3 regions of the Streptomyces sp. NPDC107500 genome follow, and region 1 is predicted to be linked to each of the others. Evidence: riboswitches for the same ligand, from Rfam matches in the RefSeq annotation. Region 1 holds a riboswitch; each other region holds the start of a gene.
The links. Region 1 has a riboswitch for cobalamin ahead of ACZ67M_RS05865 (cobalamin biosynthesis protein). Riboswitches for the same ligand answer to the same signal wherever they lie in the genome.
Positions count from the first base shown of each region.

Region 2: linked by a shared signal. The riboswitch ahead of ACZ67M_RS27630 ((2Fe-2S) ferredoxin domain-containing protein) and the one ahead of ACZ67M_RS05865 (cobalamin biosynthesis protein) in region 1 are both predicted to bind cobalamin.
Region 3: linked by a shared signal. The riboswitch ahead of metE (5-methyltetrahydropteroyltriglutamate--homocysteine S-methyltransferase) and the one ahead of ACZ67M_RS05865 (cobalamin biosynthesis protein) in region 1 are both predicted to bind cobalamin.

Region 1 covers NZ_JBVJPF010000001.1:1,317,535-1,321,804, forward strand. The annotation lists gene ACZ67M_RS05860 (cobyric acid synthase) at 1-868, opposite strand, end outside; gene ACZ67M_RS05865 (cobalamin biosynthesis protein) at 865-1,830, opposite strand; cobalamin riboswitch at 1,932-2,071, opposite strand; gene ACZ67M_RS05870 (hypothetical protein) at 2,208-2,429, opposite strand; gene ACZ67M_RS05875 (inorganic phosphate transporter) at 2,464-3,693, opposite strand; gene ACZ67M_RS05880 (class II aldolase/adducin family protein) at 3,918-4,270, shown strand, end outside.
Region 2 covers NZ_JBVJPF010000007.1:247,033-251,302, reverse strand. The annotation lists gene ACZ67M_RS27640 (FecCD family ABC transporter permease) at 1-977, opposite strand, end outside; gene ACZ67M_RS27635 (ABC transporter substrate-binding protein) at 974-2,008, opposite strand; cobalamin riboswitch at 2,038-2,216, opposite strand; cobalamin riboswitch at 2,341-2,465, shown strand; gene ACZ67M_RS27630 ((2Fe-2S) ferredoxin domain-containing protein) at 2,528-2,923, shown strand; gene ACZ67M_RS27625 ((2Fe-2S)-binding protein) at 2,948-3,637, shown strand; gene ACZ67M_RS27620 (SpoIIE family protein phosphatase) at 3,648-4,270, opposite strand, start outside.
Region 3 covers NZ_JBVJPF010000007.1:452,962-457,231, forward strand. The annotation lists gene ACZ67M_RS28515 (TSUP family transporter) at 1-280, shown strand, start outside; gene ACZ67M_RS28520 (GNAT family N-acetyltransferase) at 328-1,257, opposite strand; gene ACZ67M_RS28525 (hypothetical protein) at 1,429-1,863, shown strand; cobalamin riboswitch at 1,937-2,157, shown strand; gene metE (5-methyltetrahydropteroyltriglutamate--homocysteine S-methyltransferase) at 2,326-4,270, shown strand, end outside.

The DNA of each region.
Region 1 (4,270 bases):
ACCGCACCACCACGCCCGGTTCGGCGGCCAGCGCGTCCACGTCCGTGAAGTTGGACATCAGCGGGACCGCGCAGACGGCGACCCGCAGCACGTCCTCGCCGACCGGCGGCGCGACCACGGACTCCCGCACCGTGCCGCGCAGCGAGACCCGCAGACCGTCCTCCTCGTCGATGCCGAGCCCGTGCCGGAAGGGCAGCACCCCGTACGTCCGCCGCCCGGTCAGGCCGTGCAGCATGTCGAGGCCGGGCTCCAGGAGCGACACGTCGCCGCGGAACTTGTTGACGAGGAACCCGGCGACCAGCGCCTGGTCCTCGGGCGAGAGCAGCGCCACCGTGCCGAAGAAGGAGGCGAAGACGCCCCCGCGGTCGATGTCGCCGACGATCAGCACGGGCAGCCCGGCGCCCCGCGCGATCCCCATGTTCACGATGTCGGTGCGGCGCAGGTTGATCTCGGCCGGGCTGCCCGCGCCCTCACAGATCACCGCGTCGTAGGTGCCGCGCAGCTCGGCCAGCGAGTCGAGCACCGTGCCGAGCAGCCGCTCCTGCCGCCCGCCGTGGTAGCCGCGGGCGGTCATCTCGCCGACGGGCCTGCCGAGCAGCACCACCTGGCTGCTGCGCTCGCCGCCGGGCTTGAGCAGCACCGGGTTCATCAGCGCGGTCGGCTCCACCCGGCAGGCCTGGGCCTGCATGGCCTGGGCCCGCCCGATCTCCGCCCCCTCGCGCGTCACGAAGGAGTTGAGCGACATGTTCTGCGCCTTGAAGGGCGCGACCTTCACGCCCTGGCGCACCAGCCAGCGGCAGATCCCGGCCGTGACGACGCTCTTGCCGGCGTCGGAGGTGGTGCCGGCGACGAGGAGTCCACCGTTCATGACGTACGTCCCTTCCTGACGGCCCCGCGCACCAGCAGCCGGGCGCCCACGCACGCGACGAGCGCCAGCCCTCCCACGCGCCGGGAGAGCCGTGCGGCCCGTTCGATGTCGCCGGAACCGGCCCGGACGGCGCGCCCCGACGCCCCGTTGAGCACGGGCCGGTGCTCGACCCGCCCGCCGTAGGAGAGCGTCCCGCCGAGCCGCACTCCGAGGGCGCCCGCGAAAGACGCCTCCACGGGACCGGCGTTGGGGCTCGGGTGGAGTCCGGCGTCCGCGCGCCAGGCCCGTACGGCGCCCCGCGGATCGCCGCCGGCCACTATGGCCAGCAGGGCGGTCAGGCGGGCGCCCGGCCAGCCCGCGAGGTCGTCGAGGCGGGCCGAGGCCCAGCCGTACCGCCGGTAGCGGGGCGACTTGTGGCCGACCATGGCGTCCAGGGTGTTCACCGCCCGGAAGCCGAGCAGCCCCGGCACTCCGCCGGCGGCACCCCACACCAGGGCACCCACCACGGCGTCCGAGGTGTTCTCGGCGACCGACTCCACGACCGCCCGCGCGATCCCGTCGGCGTCCAGCGACTGCGGGTCCCGCCCGCACAGGTGCGGCAGCCGCGCCCGGGCCGCCTCGACGTCCCCGGCCTCCAGGGCCCGGCCGATGGCGAGCGCCTCGCGCACCAGCGACGTACCGCCGACCACGGCCCAGGTGGCCGCGCCGGTCAGCGCGACCGAGGCGGCGGGGGAGCGGCGTACGGCGTGCGCGGCGGCCGAGCCCAGGGCGGTGGCGCCACCGGCGCACACCAGGGTGTGCAGCGCGCCCCAGCCCCGGTGGTCACGCCACAGCACCCGTTCCACGGCACCGGCGGCGCGGCCGAACGCGGCGACCGGATGTCCGCGGCGCGGGTCGCCGAGGAGGAGGTCACCGAGCAGCCCGGCGGCGGCGCCGTACGCGAAGACGCGTCCGGCACGCACGGGTTCAGCCGGTCACACGGGCAGGAGAGCACCTGGTACTGAACGTCGATCGGCAGCCGGGCATCGCGTCGCGTCCTCACTCAGGGTGTCCACGCCCTGGTTCGAAGAGTCCGGCGGTGAGAGTTCCTGGCTACCGGGGTCTGACCCCCGGTCACAGTGGCGGGACCGCGCCGGAATCGCACCGGGCTTCCTCTCCTGCCGCCGTAAGTGGCCCCGGAAGTCCACCACGGCGCGAGAACACCCGTCAACCTGGCGTTGACCTGCGGCGGGGGAGTGTGCCGAGCCCCACACACGGGTGGTGCGCGCCGGTACACGAAGGGGCGGGGCGCGCGACGGTCCGAGTCCGTCCCGCGCTCCGCCCCGGGGTGTGCCGTGGGTCAGGCGACGATCAGATAGATGCCGTACGCCACCGCCGCCGCGCAGGCCGCGAAGCACGCGTACGCGCCGGTGACCGCGAGGGCCGCGGAGCCGCCCGCGGCGGTGGCCCGCTCCTGGCGGGAGAGGCCGGCGATGCCGAGGGTGAACAGGCCCACCAGGGCCACGGTGGCCACGAGGCTGACGCCGAAGACGGAGCCCAGTGCTGCCCAGTCGATGCTCATGGGGGTTCGCTTCCTTCGTACCCGGGACGCGGGCTCAGACGGTGGTGGCGGCCGACGCGGGCCTGGCCTCGGACGGGTCGGCCGGCAGCTCCTCGGCCAGGTGCGCCGGGGGCGGGGAGACGGCGGCCATCGCCGTGGTGACCACACCGGCCGACTCGGGCTCGTGGGGGTCGACGACGTTGGTGTGGTCGACGACCTCGCGCCGGGAGATCTTCCAGATGGCGGCGCTGGAGGCGACCAGGAAGACCGCGACGCAGGCCGTGCCCCAGTCGCCCATGCGGCAGACCCACTCGGCGATCGCGGCGACCAGGGCCGCGGCCGGCAGCGTCAGACCCCAGGCGACGAACATCCGGGTGGCCGTGGACCAGCGCACCACGCCGCCCTTGCGGCCGAGGCCGGCGCCCATCACCGCACCGGAGACCGAGTGCGTGGTGGAGAGGGAGAAGCCGAGGTGGGAGGAGGCCAGGATGACCGTCGCGGCGCTGGTCTGGGCGGCGAAGCCCTGCTGCGGCTGGAGGTCGGTCAGGCCCTTGCCCATGGTGCGGATGATGCGCCAGCCGCCGAGGTAGGTGCCGAGCGCGATGGCGATGCCCGCGGAGAGGATGACCCACAGGGGCGGGTCGGAGTCGGGGGCGAGCGCGCCGCCGGCGACCAGGGCGAGAGTGATGATGCCCATCGTCTTCTGGGCGTCGTTGGTGCCGTGGGCCAGCGAGACCAGCCCGGCGGAGGCGATCTGCCCGGCGCGGTAGCCCTTGGCGGCGGCCTTGCCGTCGGCCCGGCGGCCGAGCCGGTAGGTCAGCCGCGCGCCCAGCAGCGCCGCGACACCGGCGACGATCGGGGCGGCGATCGCGGGGATCAGCACCTTGGTGACGAGCGCGTCGCCGTTGACGGCGCCGACGCCGGCCGAGGCGACCGCGGCACCGATCAGACCGCCCATCAGGGCGTGCGAGGAACTGGACGGGAGGCCGACCAGCCAGGTCAGCAGGTTCCAGAGGATCGCGCCGACCAGGGCGGCGAAGATGACCTCGGGACGGATGCCGGTCTCGTCGACGAGACCCTTGGAGATCGTGTTGGCGACCTCCACCGAGAGGAAGGCGCCTACAAGGTTGAGGACGGCGGACATCGCCACCGCCACCTTGGGCTTGAGCGCACCGGTCGAAATGGTCGTTGCCATCGCGTTCGCGGTGTCGTGGAAACCGTTCGTGAAATCAAACGCGAGTGCGGTTACCACCACAATCGCGAGGATCAGCGAGAAGCTTTCCATTTACCCAGGCAATCGTTCGAGGTCATTGGCTGGACGAACGTAGGTAACCATGGTGAACGGAAGATGAACTGGGCAGGGCGTCGCGGTGACCGGAAGCGGCGTCGCCGCCTCCCTCTGCGTGGCCGTCCCGGTGCTCTCCGGAGACGCCCCTGGCAGGATCACCGCCAGACCGGCCGGCGACCGGCCCGGAGAGGCGCGGGAGCGCTCGTGAGGAGACGGTGACTGTGACGTATTCGCGGGTCGGACGGGCTGCCGGCCCGGACGAGGAGCGGGCCTGGACGGACCTCGTCGCGGCGGCCCGGCGCACGGTCGCGGACGGGCTCGTGGTCGGTACCTCCGGCAATGTCTCGGTGCGCGTCGGCGACACGGTCCTCGTCACCCCTTCGGGTGTGCCGTACGACCGTCTGGCGCCGGGTGACGTGACCGGCGTCGCCCTCGACGGACGACAGGTGCTCGGCACCCTCCTCCCCACCAGCGAACTGCCCCTGCACCTCGCCGTGTACCGCGCGGACGACGCCGCCCGGGCCGTCGTCCACACCCACGCCGTGCACGCGACCGCCGTCTCGCTGCTGGTGCC
Region 2 (4,270 bases), on a different contig from region 1:
TCGGCCCAGATCAGGAAGACCGCTCCGGCGAGCGCGGCCGTGGGCAGCACCCTGCGGTGGTCGCCGCCGACGAACAGCCGTACCACGTGCGGGAGGATCAGGCCGACGAAGCCGATCGGGCCGGACGCCGCGACGAGTACGCCGGTGACCAGGGACAGCAGCACGAACATGCGGGCCCGGAAGCGGGCGACGTCCAGGCCCATCGTCGTCGCCGCCTCCTCACCGGCCAGCAGCAGGTTGAGGTTGCGGGCCTGCACCAGGAGCACGCCGATGCCCAGCAGCACCGCCAGTCCCGGCAACCACAGGGTCTGCCAGGTGACGCCGCCGAGACCGCCCAGGGTCCAGGCGAGCACCGCCCGGGCCTCGTTGCCGCGGTCGGTGGTGAGCAGCAGCAGGTCGAGGACGGCCGTGAGCACCGCCGCGACCGCCACCCCGGACAGGACCAGGCGCGTCGAGGTGATGCGCCCGCCGGTGCGGGCGGTGGCGTACACGAGCACCAGTGCGCCGAGGGCGCCGGCGAACGCGGCGGCGGACAGCGACAGGGGGCCGAGGAAGCCGACGCCGAAGACGATGACCGAGACCGCGCCGAGGGAGGCGCCGGAGGAGACGCCGAGCAGGTACGGCTCGGCGAGCGGGTTGCGGACCAGCGCCTGAAGGGCGGTGCCCACCATCGCGAGACCCGCACCGGTCACCGCTCCCAGCAGGACGCGCGGCGCCCGTACGTCGAGGACGATGGTCTCCCGCGCGCGGGACCAGTCCGGGTGGGTGAAGTCGGCGCCCAGGGCGTGCGTCACGATTCCCCACACCTGGCCGGGTGGCACCTGGACCGAGCCGATGGCCAGTCCGGCCGTCACGGACGCCAACAGCAGGGCCGCCAGCGCGAGTGACGTCCCCGCCATCGTCGTACGCCCCGCCCGGCGCGACCGGGCGGCCGAGGGATCCGGTTCGGCTACCGCCTTGGTGGCGGTGCCCGTCACCGGAAGCTCTCGCGGTGCAGTCCGCGGGCGAGGTCACCGACCGCGTACGCCGACCGGATGCCGACCAGGGTCGCGGTCAGCGGCAGGACGACGAACCGCTTGTTCCTGACGGCGGGGACGTCGGCGAGGGCCGGCTGGGAGAGCAGGAACTTCTTCTTCTGCTCGACGCTGCCGGCTCCGGCGTAGTCGTAGATCGCGATGACCTCGGGCCTGCGCTCGACGACCTGTTCCCAGGAGACGTCGCCGAACACCTCGTCGAGGTCGCCGAAGACGTTCTTGCCGCCGGCCAGCCGGATCAGGTCGGTGCCCAGGCCCTTGCCGCCCGCGGTGAAGGCGCTCTTGTCGCCGCTGTCGTAGACGAAGACCGGCACCTCCGGTTCGCCCTTCACCGCGGCGGACGCCTTGGCGACGCGGCTCTTCAGGTCCGCGATCAGCTTGTCGGCCCGGTCGGGGACGCCGAAGATGCTCGCGACGGTACGGATCTCGGCGTAGGTGTCCTTCATCGTCACCCTCTGCTTGCCGCAGTACTCGCGGTTGAGGTAGGTGTCGATGCCCGCGTCGGCGAAGGCCTTGCGGGAGCGGCCCTCGTTCTCGGCGAAGGCGCTGCCGTAGCCGCCGTAGACCAAGTCGGGCTCGGTGTCGAGGATCTTCTCGAACGACGGTTCCCGCTCGGCGAGTTCGGGTATCGCCTCGTAGTCCTTCCGCAGCTCCGGCAGGACGGCCGAGTCGGGGAAGGCGGTGCCGGCCATGCGGTCCTTCAGACCGAGCGCGAGCATCAGCTCCGCGGGGTGCTGATGGATGGTGACCACCCGGGACGGCGGCTTGTCGTACGTCGTCCTCACACCGCAGTTGTCGATGGTGACGGGGAATCCCGCGGGGGACGACGCCGATGCCGAACCGTCGTGGCCGGAGTCGTCGGCGCCGCCGGACGAGCCGCATCCGGCGGTCACCAGGGCCGCCGACAGGGCGAGCGCCGCGGCCGTGCCGCGCAGGCTCCGGCGGCGTCGGGCAGGGGAGAACAGGGCTGACACGTAAGCCTCCTGGGGAGTCCGCGCTCCTCGGATCGGGCCCGCGACAGGTCAGTGTCCTGACTCCCGGGCCTTCGGCCCCCGGCTGCCCGGCCGGTGGGCGCGGGGCAGGTCGAGGGCGTGACGCCCGGTCACAGTGGCGGGACCGTGCCGGATTCGCACCGGCTTCCTGTCTCCCGTCGCGGCTATGACCTGGCGATATTACGTTCCTTTGGGCAGGGCGCAAAGCGCGGGTGTTCAGCGGGCACGCGGTGCCCGTGCGCGGAGCGGGGCCCCGCTGACAGCTCCGGGGCCGGGATGCGAGGATGCCCGGAGCAATTGGGCGACGGCGGCCCGAGGAAGCCGGTGTGAATCCGGCGCGGTCCCGCCACTGTGATCGGCGAGCGAGCCCCCACACGACCACTGCCCGTACCGGGTGGGAAGGGGTGGGGCGAGCGACGACCCGAGAGCCAGGAGACTCACGCGGTCGCCTCCTCGACGGACCACCGGGGCGGATCTCCCCGGGGAGAGGGACGATGCCGTATGCCCGCCCACACCGGCCCGGCCGGAGCGACGCCCGGCGCACCCGCGGACCCGACGCCCGCCCGCGTCGTCGTCTGCCGGGACTGCTGCTGCGGCACCCCCAAGATCATCGGCGTCGATCACGCGGCGCAGACGGCGCGTCTGCGGGCCCTGGTGCCCGTGCGGGTGTCGGACTGCCTCGACGTGTGCGAACAGGCCAACGTGATCGTCGTCCAGCCCTCCGCGGCGGGCCGCGCCGCCGGCGCCCGTCCGGTCTGGCTGGGACTGGTCAACGACCCCGACGCCACCGAGGACATCGCCGACTGGGTCCGCGCCGGCGGCCCCGGTGTCGCACCGCGGCCCGACATCCTCGACCTGTACGCCATCACGCCCCCGCGCCGCGGCCCGGCCGCCTGACTCGGCGCTCACGAGGAGCGACCGGTGTCCCGAAACGTTCAGGCCTCACCCGCCGATGTCACCGCCGCCCTGCACGACGTGGCCGCCCTCGGGGGCTTCTTCGTCCTGCGCGTCGGCGGTGCGGATGCGGGCTGGCATCCGGTCGGCCACTCCTACGCGCGGGGTTTCACCGACCTCGCCGAGGCCGTCGCGCACCGCCACCGGGCGCCCGAAGCGCGGATTGGCGTGTCCATCGCCCACCTGGGTCACGCGGCACGCCTCTGGTCGCCCGCCCTGGCCTGCGTACTCCTGCACGGCATCGTCCTCGACCTGAGCCGGCTGGAGCGGGCCGACGACGGCCCGGCCCTGCGCATGCCCCGTCCCGCCGGCCTGCGCGGCAGGACGGCACGTCCGTCCGCCGCCCTCGCGGTGTACCGGCAGGTGACGGCCCACCTGGAAGCGCTGGCCGAAGGGCTCCGCGTCAAGGTCGCGCCACGGCTGCTGGACGGCAACGCCGCCTCGGCGCTCGTCGAGGCGGCCCGCGCGCTGCTGGCGGCGCACCCCGCGCTGCGCGAGCCGCTCACCGGCCTCACCACGGAGCTGCTGAACACCGGACGGCTCGTGGGCACTGGAGAGATCACCGGACCGGATCTCACGTTCCGGCGCCGTAGTTGCTGTCTCTACTACCGCGCGCCGAACGGCTCGAAGTGCGGCGACTGCTGCCTGGCGGACTGAGGGGGGGCGGTCAGGGGCCGTCCGGGTCGAGGGCGTTCAGGGACTGTTCGGTCCAGATGACCTTGCCCTGCGCGTGGTACCGGGTGCCCCAGCGCGTGGCGCACTGGGCGACGAGGAACAGGCCGCGGCCTCCCTCGTCGGTGGTGGCGGCCATGCGCAGGTGGGGTGCCGTGCTGCTGCCGTCGGAGACCTCGCAGATCAGGCTGCGGTCCAACAGCAGCCGGACGCGCACCGGTTCGGCCGCGTGCCGGATGGCGTTGGTGACCAGCTCGCTGAGGATCAGCTCGGTGGTGAACGCCGTCTCCTCGAGGCCCCACTCGGCGAGCCGGCGCGTCGCGTCGGCCCGGACGCCGGCGACGGCCGCGGGGTCGCGCGGCACGTGCCACTCGGCGACCCGGTCGGCGGGGAAGGCCCGGGTCCGGGCCACCAGGAGGACGATGTCGTCGTCGGGGCGGTCGGGGAGCAGCGCGTCCAGCAGCACGGCACAGGTCTCGTCCGGCGTCCGGTCCGCACCGGCGAGCCGCCCGCGGAGCTGGTCGAGGCCCGCCTCGATGTCCCGGCCCCGGCCCGTCACCAGCCCGTTGGTGAACAGGACTAGCCGGCTGCCCTCGGGGAGCCGGAACTCGGCCGGGG
Region 3 (4,270 bases), on a different contig from region 1:
CGGGCACAGCATGCGGGTGGCGACCGCGCTGGCCAACCCGCTGACGCTCGCCGTCGCGCTGCCGGCCGCCGCGGTCTTCCTGGCCGGTGCCCAGGGCCTGGCCGGCGCCCACGCCCACTTGGTGGGTCTCGTCGACCTCCGTGCCGCCGCCGGACTGCTCCTGGGCGCCCTGCCGGTGATCGCGGTGCTGCGGCGCCGCCCGCCCCGCATCCCGGACCGCGCCCACGCGTGGACGTACGTGGCGCTGCTCGGCGCGGTGACGGTCGCGATGGTTGTCTGACGCGCCGGGCCGACGCCGCGGACCGCCGCCCGGTGCCGCACCGGGCGTCAGCCGATGACTGCCTCCCAGGTGTCGACCGCGAAGTGGACGGTCATGCCGTTGCGGCCGTAGAGGCGCGGAGCGCCGGTGGCGTTGGCCGTGTCGACCCCGAGCCCCACCGTGTCCCGGCCCCGCGCGGCGAAGTGCGCGAAGGCGTGCCGCAGGAGGAATCCGCCCAGGCCCCTCCCCCGTGCCGCGTCCAGCACGCCGAGGGCGCGGATCCAGCCCATGGCCTCGCGGTCGTCCCGGGCCAGCAGGAAACCGGCGTCCCCCAGGTCGTCGGTGGCGGCGATCCACACCAGGGACCAGTCGAGCCCCTCGGCGTCGATGTCGCTGAGCCAGAGCCGGTACGGACGCGGCTGGAAGTCGAAGTGGGAGGCGAACGCCTGCTGGTACAGCTCGTGCACCCGGACACGGTCCGCCTCCGTCGCGCAGGCGCGCACGGCCACCCCGGCCGGGGCCCGCGGCGGCAGGTCGGCCGCCGGGTCCACCGCCCGGCGCAGGACGTGGTGGGACCGGACGACCCGCCAGCCCCGTTCCGCGAGGAGCGCCGTGTCGGTCGTGGGCCGGGCGTTGAGGTGCAGGTGGACGACGGCCCGAGCGGCCCCGTTGGCCCGTGCCTTGGCGAGGGCGCGGTCCTCCATGGCGGCCAGCAGCCGCAGGCCGGTGCCCTGGTGGTCGGGGAGCACGTAGTGGTCGATGTCCACGCGCTCGCCGCCGGACTCGTCCCACAGCAGCCCGTAGGCCACCAGCCGGCCGCCGTCGAAGGCGAGCCACGAGTCGCGGGTCAGATCCGTCTCGGGATGCTTCAGGTCGGCCTCGACGGTGTGCTGGTCGGTCTCGGGGCGGCCGATCTCGATCCGGTCGATCTCGTTGAGGAGCTGGGTGATGGCGGGCGCGTCGGCAAGGGTGGCCGGCCGCAGGTCGGCGGTGGACATGAGAGCAGAATCGGGGGCACCGGCGGGCACCCGCAACGGAATTTCCGCCCCGCCACGCGGCTCGGGCCCCGCCCGGGCGCGGACCGGCGCGATTGGTGGACGTAGGTCCGCGAACCGCGGGCATACGGGGGTCCTGAGGACCTTCTCCGTCGCCGACCACGGGAGTCTCCTGTGACACCGAGCCTGCGCACCGCACGCGGGTGCCGTGCCGCCGCCGTTCTCCTGCTCGCCGCCGCCTGGTACGGGGGCAGCCACCACCCCTGGCTCGCCCTGCCCGGTCTCTACGCCGCGGCGGTCATGGCCTGGTGCGCGGCCCGGGAGGGAGCCGAGCACCGGCGGCGGACGGTCCTGGCGCGCCGGGCCGAACTCCTGGCCCGCCCGCCTCACCGGCAGCCGGTCCCTCTCGCCCCCTGCTGCGCCTTCTGGCGGCACTCCGACGGCGCCGTGCACGGCCAGGAGTGCACCCGTCCCGCCGCCGCCCGGGTCGCCGTGGGCGGCGACTGCTGCGAGGTGTGGTGGACCTCGCTGGGCTCGGCGCACGACACGGCCTGCCCGCGGCACGCCGACGCGCCGGGGCAGGACCGGAGCACCTGGGCCCAGCAGTAGTCCGCCGACGGCGTGTCCCGTCGCACCGTCCGCATGCCGGACGCGTCCGGACGATTCCGGGGTGGTCCCCGGTAGGGTGAACGGTGCAGCTGGTTCGCCCCGTCCGCCAGGCGGGGTGTCGTAAGAGGGAACCCGGTGGGAATCCGGGACTGCCCCGCAGCGGTGAGCGGGAACGACCGCCGTCATACGCACTGGGTCCGACGTACCGGGCCCGGGAAGCGACGGCCAGTAGGTGTCCTCCGGACGGAGGGCGTGCCCGCGAGTCCGAAGACCTGCCAACTGCCCGCGTGCGGACCGTTCCGCGCGCGGACATCCCGGTGACCTCGAGGGCGGGTCGGCGTGCACCAGACGGAACGGCCGTGCCTTTGCCGCGCGGGGTCGTCACCGTCCGGCCGGCCACGACCTTCGCGCTCTCGTTCCGTCCCCGGGATCTCAGGGACTCATCTCGCGAAGGAGATCTCCGTGACAGCGAAGTCCGCAGCCGCGGCAGCACGGGCCACCGTGTACGGCTACCCCCGCCAGGGTCAGAACCGTGAACTGAAGAAGGCCATCGAGGGCTACTGGAAGGGCCGCGTCAACGCCGACGCCCTCCACGCCACCGCCGCCGAACTCCGGCGCGACAACCGGCGGCAGCTCGCCGACGCCGGCATCCACGAGGTGCCCACCGGTGACTTCTCGTACTACGACCACGTCCTCGACACCACGGTCATGGTCGGCGCGATCCCCGAACGGCACCGCGCCGCCGTCGCCGCCGACGCGACGGACGGCTACTTCGCGATGGCCCGCGGCACCCAGGACGTGGCGCCGCTGGAGATGACCAAGTGGTTCGACACGAACTACCACTACCTCGTCCCCGAACTCGGTCCCGGCACCGTCTTCACGGCCGACTCCACCAAGCAGGTCGCCGAGCTGAAGGAGGCTCTCGCCGAGGGCCTCACCGCCCGTCCGGTCCTGGTCGGCCCCGTCACGTACCTGCTGCTCGCCAAGCCCGCTCCCGGCGTGCCCGCGGACTTCGAGCCGCTCACGCTCCTGGACCGGCTGCTTCCCGTGTACGCCGAGGTCCTCGCCGACCTGCGTGCGGCCGGCGCCGAATGGGTCCAGCTCGACGAACCCGCCCTGGTGCAGGACCGCACCCCGGCCGAGCTGAACGCGGCGGAGCGCGCCTACCGTGATCTCGGCGCCCTGTCCGACCGTCCGAAGCTGCTGGTCGCCTCGTACTTCGACCGGCTCGGCGACGCCCTGCCGATGCTGGCCAAGGCACCGGTGGACGGGCTGGCGCTGGACTTCACCGAGGCCGCCGCCGCCAACCTCGACGCGCTCGCCGCCGTCGGTGGACTGCCCGGCAAGCGCCTGGTCGCCGGTGTGGTCAACGGCCGCAACATCTGGATCAACGATCTGCAGAAGTCCCTGACCACACTCGGCACCCTTCTCGGGCTCGCCGACCGTGTCGACGTCTCCGCCTCCTGCTCCCTGCTGCACGTCCCGCTGGACGCGTCCCTCGAGCGGGACATCGACCCGCAGATCCTGCGCTGGCTCGCGTTCGCCCGGCAGAAGACCTCCGAGATCGCCACGCTCGCCAGGGGCCTCGCCCAGGGCACCGACAGCATCACCGGCGAACTCGCCGCCAACCGTGCCGACCTCGCCTCCCGGGCCACCTCACCCATCACCCGCGACCCTGCCGTCCGCTCCCGTGCGGAGGCCGTGACCAGCGCCGACACCCGCCGTTCCCAGCCGTACGCCGAACGGGCCGCGGCGCAGCGCGCCCACCTCGGGCTGCCCCTGCTGCCGACCACCACCATCGGCTCGTTCCCGCAGACCACCGAGCTGCGCACCGCGCGCGCCGACCTGCGCGCCGGGCGCCTGGACGCGGCCGGTTACGAGGAGCGCATCCGGTCGGAGATCCAGGAGGTCATCTCCTTCCAGGAGAAGACCGGTATCGACGTCCTGGTGCACGGCGAGCCCGAGCGCAACGACATGGTCCAGTACTTCGCCGAGCAGCTGACCGGCTACCTCGCCACCCAGCACGGCTGGGTCCAGTCGTACGGCACCCGCTACGTCCGTCCGCCGGTCCTGGCCGGTGACATCTCCCGCCCGCAGCCGATGACGGTGCGCTGGACGAACTACGCCCAGTCCCTGAGCGATCGCCCGGTCAAGGGCATGCTCACCGGGCCCGTCACCATGCTCGCCTGGTCCTTCGTCCGCGACGACCAGCCGCTCGGCGACACCGCCCGCCAGGTCGCCCTCGCCCTGCGCGACGAGGTGAACGACCTCCAGGCCGCCGGCACCTCGGTCATCCAGGTGGACGAGCCCGCGCTGCGCGAGACCCTGCCCCTGAGGGCCGCCGACCACGCCGCCTATCTGGCGTGGGCGACCGAGGCGTTCCGGCTCAGCACGAGCGGGGTGCGTC